Regions from separate parts of the Desulfitobacterium dichloroeliminans LMG P-21439 genome, predicted to be linked through region 2. Evidence: riboswitches for the same ligand, from Rfam matches in the RefSeq annotation. Region 2 holds a riboswitch; the other holds the start of a gene.

Evidence for each region. A riboswitch is a leader RNA that binds a small molecule or an ion and turns the genes downstream of it on or off. The one in region 2 is predicted to bind molybdenum cofactor.
Region 1: linked by a shared signal. The riboswitch ahead of moaA (GTP 3',8-cyclase MoaA) and the one ahead of DESDI_RS09125 (molybdopterin-binding protein) in region 2 are both predicted to bind molybdenum cofactor.

Annotation. Positions count from the first base shown of each region.
Region 1 is NC_019903.1:1,219,067-1,223,279, reverse strand. Features, by position in the region: gene DESDI_RS05755 (NYN domain-containing protein) at 1-51, opposite strand, end outside; gene DESDI_RS05750 (MogA/MoaB family molybdenum cofactor biosynthesis protein) at 181-678, opposite strand; gene DESDI_RS05745 (MOSC domain-containing protein) at 672-1,112, opposite strand; gene moaC (cyclic pyranopterin monophosphate synthase MoaC) at 1,149-1,634, opposite strand; gene moaA (GTP 3',8-cyclase MoaA) at 1,637-2,608, opposite strand; molybdenum cofactor riboswitch at 2,696-2,822, opposite strand; gene mobA (molybdenum cofactor guanylyltransferase) at 2,970-3,584, opposite strand; gene fdhF (formate dehydrogenase subunit alpha) at 3,798-4,213, opposite strand, start outside.
Region 2 is NC_019903.1:1,913,934-1,918,146, reverse strand. Features, by position in the region: gene DESDI_RS09140 (M42 family metallopeptidase) at 1-526, shown strand, start outside; gene DESDI_RS09135 (4Fe-4S dicluster domain-containing protein) at 699-1,292, shown strand; gene DESDI_RS09130 (Crp/Fnr family transcriptional regulator) at 1,300-2,004, opposite strand; molybdenum cofactor riboswitch at 2,171-2,305, shown strand; gene DESDI_RS09125 (molybdopterin-binding protein) at 2,299-3,321, shown strand; gene DESDI_RS09120 (PRK06851 family protein) at 3,723-4,213, shown strand, end outside.

The DNA of each region.
Region 1 (4,213 bases), 690 kb from region 2:
AAAGAGTCCAGTCCATATATTTTCATAATCAACAAAAGCAATAGCCTTCAAAACAAAATCACCCCCGTTTCCACTTTTGCTTACTATAGCGTACGCAGGATTAGGACAGGAGTGACAAGCACAAACATTTATTTAGATTGCATCAATTGCTTTTTTCTTATGCGTGATAATTCAATCTTATTAATGGGAAGGAGTTGCGCACTCGCTAGCCTCTCCTTTTAGAATTTGGATCCCATGAGGCAAAGCAGGTACAAGGGCTACCCAACACTCTTTAACTGCTTTAGGAGAACCTGGCATATTGATGATTAAAGTTTTTTTACGCAAGACTGCAACAGCCCGACTTAACATCGCTTTGGGAGTGATCTTATAGCTTTCATATCGCATTACTTCAGCAATCCCGGGAACCATGCGATCAGCGATAGAAAGGGTGGCTTCTGGAGTAACATCACGAGGTGAGAAACCTGTTCCCCCAGTAGTTAGAATAAGATCTAATCCATCCACATCCACCCACTTTTTCATGGTCTGTGCCAAAATCTCTTGATCATCTGGCACGATGGTATAAAGAACCGCTTCTCCGTCAATCTCTTTGACGAGATCTTTCAGTACAGCTCCAGAAAGATCCACTCTTTGTCCTTGCGAGCCTTTATCACTAGCAGTAATGATCCCTACTCTTAGCATTGCTCCATTACCTCAATAGCATCTCCGACGCTAATAGGTCCGCCTTCCAAAACGCGGATGAATATTCCTTCCTTAGGCATGACACAGTCTCCTGCTTGATAGTATATAGCACATCGAGTATGGCATTCTTTCCCGATCTGAGTCACTTCCCCTACACTAGTATCGCCAATCTTGACTTTTGTGCCAATGGGCAAGCTGACCAAGTCAATCCCCTCTGTGGTTAAGTTTTCAGCAAAATCCCCCGGCCCTACATCAAGTCCCATATCTTGCATTTTCTTAATGCTTTCCATAGCCAATAAGCTCACTTGACGGTGCCAATCTCCACCGTGAGCATCTCCTTCAATCCCAAAATTAACTTTGAGTACCCCTTCGCCCACATTCTTCTTCCGCATTCCTTTTTTCTCGCTAGTGCATACTGCAATAATTTTTGCCATTTTCATTTCCTCCAAATCTTTGTTCGATAATTTATATTAACCGTCAATCTCTTCCTTACGGACAAAATGCCCACTCTTGCCCCCGGTCTTCTCCATAAGACGAATCTCTCCGATGACCATCGTTTTGTCGATAGCCTTGCACATGTCATAGATGGTCAAAGCTGCTACACTAACGGCCGTAAGCGCTTCCATCTCGACCCCTGTTTTTCCGGTAACCTTGACAATTCCTTCGATTTCGATGGTCCCGGGGGGGACAATCTCAAAGTTTAGTTTTGCTCCAGTAATAGCTAAGGGGTGGCACATAGGAATAAGCTGAGAGGTTTGCTTAGCTGCCATAATTCCCGCAACCTGTGCGACCGCTAGGACATCGCCTTTGGCAATCTGACCTGAGCGAATCCTCTCTAAGGTTTCGGGTTGCATTTCTACCTTACCTCGAGCAGTAGCTACCCGCATGGTCTCCGACTTATCAGAGACATCGACCATCCTAGCTCTTCCTTCTTCATCAAAATGCGTTAACTCCATAATTATCCTCCAATCTGGGACATAATCCGCTGACCTTGCCAGGCTTCATCGTTCATGTGATGTTCAGCCGGCTTATGCCAAATAGCTTCTGCCAAAGCTTGTTTGACTTCTTCATCGCTCTTGTTGGATCTCAACAATGAGCGGAAATCTAATTCTTTCGCGCTATGCAGGCACAAACGCAACTTACCATCGGGAGTTAAACGGACCCGATTGCAGGTATTACAAAAATGCTTGCTTAGAGCGCTGATAAAGCCAATGCTGCCTTTAAAACCATCAGAAGTAATATATTCTGCAGGACCACCGCCTCGAATATCATGAGTCGGTTTTAGCCCCTCTAAACCAAGGCGCTCTTTCATCTCATCAATAGAAACAAATTCGTTACGCTTATCCGAGCTAACTCCAATAGGCATGAGCTCAATAAAACGCACATGGAGCGGATAATCCCGAGCCAATTCCATAAAACGTGGTAGCTCATGGGTATTTAAATCGCGAACTACCACCACATTAAGTTTTACGGGATGAAGACCAACCTCTAAGGAGCGATGAATGCCTTCTATAACTTTTTTGACATCCCCTCCACGAGTTATTTCTTTAAATTTTTCGGGATGAAAGGTATCTAGACTAATATTGACTCTGCTCACTCCGGCCTTTTTTAAATCCCCAGCCATCTCCGGAAGAAGCAGACCATTGGTCGTAATCATCAAATCCTCTACTCCAGGGATCTGCGATGCTTTCTGTAAAAACTCGAGAACTCCCGCCCGCACTAGAGGCTCTCCCCCTGTGATGCGAAACCGTTTGAATCCCAGCGAAGTGCTGATCTGCATGACGCGTAAAATCTCCTCAAAGGTCAATATGGAATCGTGGGGAATCCATTGGACTCCTTCTGCTGGCATGCAATATTGACAGCGTAGATTGCACCGGTCAGTAATGGAAATTCTCAAATATTCAATCTTTCGTTGATATTGATCTTGCATAGATTTTCCCATCCTTTGCCTCTTACTTACTTTCTACCCTAGAGTAATCAAAAAAAGCTCCACGGTCTGTAAAACCGCGGAGCTTTCCCGCATTCCCTACAGACTCCTTTCCAAATGGGAGGCATGGCCGTTTCCAGTCATACCCGGTGCTTTCACACTGTCTGGACAACCATCGTAAAACATTAGGCCGCCAGCTTCGGAGCATAAAACGTATTTAGTTAAGTAATAATACAACTCTTGTCAAGATAGTCTCTGCATCTTTACTACATTTTTTTATATATTCAGTATACACCATTTTGCCACTTATGAAAAGCCATTAGAACACCCTACTCCAGTGAATAATGCTCAGAATCGTATCATTTCATTGCAATTGCTGTTTTCGCAGTGCTAAACACTCTTGAGGTGTATTGACACTACTTAAATAACGTTGAATCTCTGGAAAATCTTTAAAATCCTCTTCAGTTAGATAGTGAACACTACATAAACGAAAAATATCCCTCAGGCTTAAGCGATGAGCAAGCAGCTGTTTCTCAAAGACGGTCAGACAACTTTTATGGTAATAAGCATGGAGAGGATAAAATCCTCCAGCGATCTCGGGGGCTAAGATATCCTTACCGTCAATTTCCTCGGCCATAAAACGAATAACATCTGAGTTCAATAAGGGCATATCACAGGCTGCAAAAAATGTGTAATCATAGTGAGCTACTCTCAGGCAAGCTTCTAACCCTCCCAAGGGGCCTTGATTAGGATAGTTATCTTTAATCACTTGCACATCATAGTTAGCGTATAACTCCGGATGATTACTGCTAATGACAACTTCCGAAAAAACCCTGTGAAATATAGCCAGACTTCTCTCAATCAGTGGCACACCATCCCATTCGATAAAGGCCTTATTACAGCCCATGCGAGAACTTTTCCCACCTGCTAAGATGATTCCAGTCATGGGCAGAAGGGTTTGACTGACAATAGCACCCATCTATCATTCTCCCTTGTATCTATCAATGAATTAAACTTCTTTCACTATTTTAGCACAGATAGGCCCATTTTATAAAGAGAGAGTGCCTAAGTATGCACGTTTTACATAGCTTGGCACTCTCTCTACTTATCCACTCCGTTGAACTTAGAAATCTGGCTTGTTTTGCAAGCATAGCCGTGTTATCCATTACGCAATAAGTCAACTAAGCTTCACTTATTGTGCAGGTTGCATAAGTGGTTCCACCCGCACACCACAGACTTTATACTCATAGGTCTTTGTTACTTTATCATACGCCCCATTAGTCAAGACATTCGTTGGTGACTCCTTGTAATGCAGGGTCATAAAGAGAACTCCTGGTGGGACTCGTTTGGTTACCCAGACCTTAGTCACTACCTCGCCGCGGCGGGAAACTACTTTAACTTTCTCACCGTCTTGGATACCCAATCGTTTAGCATCCTTAGGATTCAGTTCCGCCAATTCCTCTGGCGCGTGTTCATCCAGCGCTGCCGAGAAACGGGTGGAGATATTGTAATGTTGCAGTTTGCGGCCCGTGGTCAGCAGGAATGGATACTCTTCATCAGGCAGTTCATCCGGCAGCTGATGTTCAATCGCCATGAACAAGCCTTTGC
Region 2 (4,213 bases):
AGGATGCTTTGTGGCTATCGAAGTGATGAAACGCCTGAAGAGCAATCATGAAATTTATTTTGTATTTACTGTCCAAGAAGAGGTAGGGACCCGCGGTGCCCAAATAGCTGCTTTTGCCCTCGAACCCGATTTAGCTATTGCCTTGGATGTCACGGGGACTGGAGATACCCCCAAAGCGCACCCCATGGATGTGAAACTAGGTCATGGTGCTGCCATTAAAGTATTCGACCGCTCGATGATTACTCATCCAAAAATCAAATCTTGGATGGCTGATACTGCTGAGCAATATAATATCCCTTATCAGTGGGAGGTTCTCGAATACGGTGGTACCGATTCCGGAGCCATCCATTTGAGCAAGGGAGGGATTCCATCAGGCGTTATATCTATCCCTACCCGTTATATCCATAGCCCCTCTGAGACCGTAGATCAAGGAGATATCGAAGGGGCTGTCCAACTGCTGCTAGCTCTATTGGAAGGCCCTGCAGAGCTAGCTATGATGCAAGGGAGCGCTCGCGCTCCGTATTAAACACTATACCTGAAGAAAATGCCGACCTTAGCCAAGATTATTGGCAAAGGTCGGCATTTTCATGGTGTCAGAAGTATAACTCCTGAAGTGTGACTCAGAACACATCAAAATTAGTTTGGATTGGTAAAATGGAGAAGAATGCTTTAGTTTATTGCAAATGGGGGAAGTATAAATGACTGAAGATGGTTTTGTGCTAGAACACTGCCGTAAAAATTGTCCTAAATCCACTCAGGACTGGTCATTGCTCTACGAGCAGCTCAATCAGCTACTTAAGGATATGGATTTTTCTACACACTTAGCGACAAAGTTTTCCTCAATTCACTATCATCATCTACCGAAAATCAGCTTAGCTGGTTGTCCTAATGCTTGCTCGCAACCCCAGATTAAGGATATTGGTGTCATCGGCTATCTATTGCCGAAATTCACGGAGGGCCACTGTACCGGTTGTCAAGCCTGTATCCGTTCCTGTCAAGAAAAAGCCTTAACTTGGCAAGAGGGATTGGTGTTTAATGAAGAGCTATGTCTTGGTTGCGGAGACTGTATCCGCGCTTGTAAGACGGGCAAGATAATATCTGGAGAGTCCGGCTGGAAGCTTTATCTGGGAGGACGTCTTGGTAGGAAACCTCAGCTGGCACGAATTGCCCAAGAGAAGCTTCAAGGTCACAAGGTTTATCGAAAAATAGCTCTACTGCTTGAAGACTATCTAGAAAACAGCCTTCCGAACGAAAGGCTTACCCATTTTCTTGACCGCCGTCCTGATCTCTAAGGGATGTTTAAAGGGAATTTTGGCGTTCATGAATCCATTCCTGTAATTGCTCAAGGCTAATTACTGTAATGAGTTTCTTTTCTATTTTCAAGATTCCCAAGTCCTTAAGCTCACCTATAATACGACTTACGGATTCCCTTGCTAAACTGCACATTCCCGCTAAATCCGTGGCAGAGAGGGGGATAGTAATAAAAATACCTTCAGCCGTCTTTTGTCCATGGACATGCGCCAAAGCAAATATCTTGGCCCCTAAACGAGATCGGGCATCGCCAAGGGCAATATTCTTAATTTGACGATAGGCGCGGCGAAGATCCAAGGCCATATTTTGATAAAAAGGCCATAGGTTGGAGGGATTTTCCTTAAGATACTGGAGAAGTATCTTTCGATCCAGCACAAATACTTCCGATATTTCGGTAGTGATGGCTGCATAAGGATAGACTTTGCTATCAAATATTACCTCCGGAAAAAAAGCGGGGGCTTGAAGAATCCGGAAAATCTTCTCGGTAAATTCGCTCATGAGCAAGATTTGCACTCGGCCACTGAGCAAAAAATATGCAGAATTACTTTCTTCACCGGTGAAGAAAAGAAATTGTTTCGCTGCAAATTGGCGAATCCTACCATGGGAAGCACAGTATTCCCAGAACGACTCAGGCAATTTCTCCCAAAGGGGATCGCTTTGAAATATCTCGAATCCAGTTATTTCACCTGTCATAGGGAGTGGTTCACCTCATTTCAAAATAAATAGGATAACCTCTTTCGATTGTCCAATTAGTAAAAATTCGCTATGGTCTTTAATAAACCCTCTTATGAGCAATGATAATAATTGCAATAATAATATTGTCCTTAACCTTATTTCCCATTATGTAGTTTTGGTTTATAATATATAATAGCCCGAGCCTAATAGCCTAAGGGTTTTTCTATGGTGTTAGGCCGTTTCAGTTTTACTGAAACCGGGGTGTGTTTAGAAATGAACATGCCTTCAGTATACGAAAAGGAGGACATATCAATGCAAAAAATCAAAATACAAGATGCAATTGGGGCTGTGCTAATGCACGATATGACACAAATCATTCCCGGAAAGACCAAGGATGCTCGTTTCAGAAAGGGTCATGTGGTTAAGGAAGAGGATATCCCTGTACTTCTCAGTATGGGAAAAGAACATATCTATGTGTGGGACCAGAAGCCGGGTCTTATTCACGAAGATGAAGCAGCAGAGCGTCTGGCGAAAGCCGTAGCAGGTCCTGGTCTTGGATTTAGCGAGACAAAAGAGGGCAAGGTTAATCTAATTGCCGAACAAGATGGCTTGATTTATGCATCCGAGGAAGGCATCTACGCTTTAAACTCTATAGAACATATTATTCTTGCTACACTACACAATCATCGTCCGGTAAAGAAAGGCGATAAAATTGCCGGTACGCGAGTTGTGCCTTTAATGATTGAAGAAAAGGTTATTCTGGAAGCAGAAGAAATCACACGTCAATTTAAGGAACCCATCCTCCAAATCCGCCCCCTACAATCCAAAAAGATTGGGGTGGTCACTACCGGAAGTGAAGTTTACCACGGAAGAATTCAAGATAAATTCGGGCCTGTGCTCCAAGGTAAGGTTGTCGAATGGGGGTCCGAGCTCTTGGGGCAAACCTTTGCCGATGATAACGTGGAAATGATTCAAGAACGCATCCGTGAACACATTGCTCAGGGAGCAGAAATGGTCCTAGTGACGGGGGGAATGTCTGTCGATCCCGACGATTTGACTCCAACTGCTATCAAGGGACTGGGAGGGGAACTGGTGACTTATGGTACCCCTGTGCTTCCCGGGGCGATGCTTTTACTGGCCTATCTAGATGGTATTCCCATTATGGGATTGCCAGGTTGTGTGATGTATTCTCGTAAAACGGTCTTTGACCTTGTAGCGACGCGCATTCTTGCCGGAGAGCGTCTGACCCGATTGGAAATTGCGAAATATGGACATGGTGGATTATGCTTGGAATGTCCCCAATGTACCTATCCCCATTGTTCCTTCGGAAAATAGAACCATCATTACGCTACAGAAATCACCACCATCACCATTGATACGAATTAGATTTTCATGGCAAACTGCATATTGACGAGGGAATATACTCAGAATAATCATGGGTGCTCAAACTATAGTGTAGAAAGGGCGGATTTTGGTATGGGAAAACATAAAAAAGTCTCACGTCCCAAATCTCCTGTTACCGTGAGAGACCCGCATTATCAAGAATATGATATGCAGAAGGAGCGGAACATCTACGACTATAAAGGGTACAGGCATCCTTAACTCAAGGAGAGGGACCAGCGTAAGCTGGACCCTCTTTTATTATTATTCGATTCTTCATGTCATCTGTCACCCTTTAGACTGCACTTGAATAGTATTATTGTTGCAGGAACATTCCGTTAGAAAGGGGAGTCAATATGTCGAAAAAACCAGTGATTAGAAAAATGTTCCCCGGTGGTGTTACTTATCTTGGCTTTCATTCCTATTACAACTACTTAGCCTCTACGGATGCCACACGAATCTATATTATTAAAGGTGGACCCGGGGTGGGGAAATCCACTTTTATGAAAAAGATTGGGGAAGAAATGGTTAAGGCGGGCTATGATTTAGAATATCATTGCTGCTCCTCAGATAATAATTCAATCGATGGGATTGTTATACCAGAATTGGGAATCGCCTTGTTGGATGGGACTTCTCCCCATATAGTCGATCCGAAAACCCCGGGGGCTGTGGACGAAATCATTAACTTAGGAGAGTATTGGGACGATTCCCTGATTATCCCTCACAAAAAAGATATTATTGACTGCAACAAAGAAATAAGCCGTTGCTTTCAGAGCGCTTACTTTGCTTTAAAGGATGCCAAAAACGCCATGGATGAATGGGAGTTCTATATCCAACCTTACCAAAA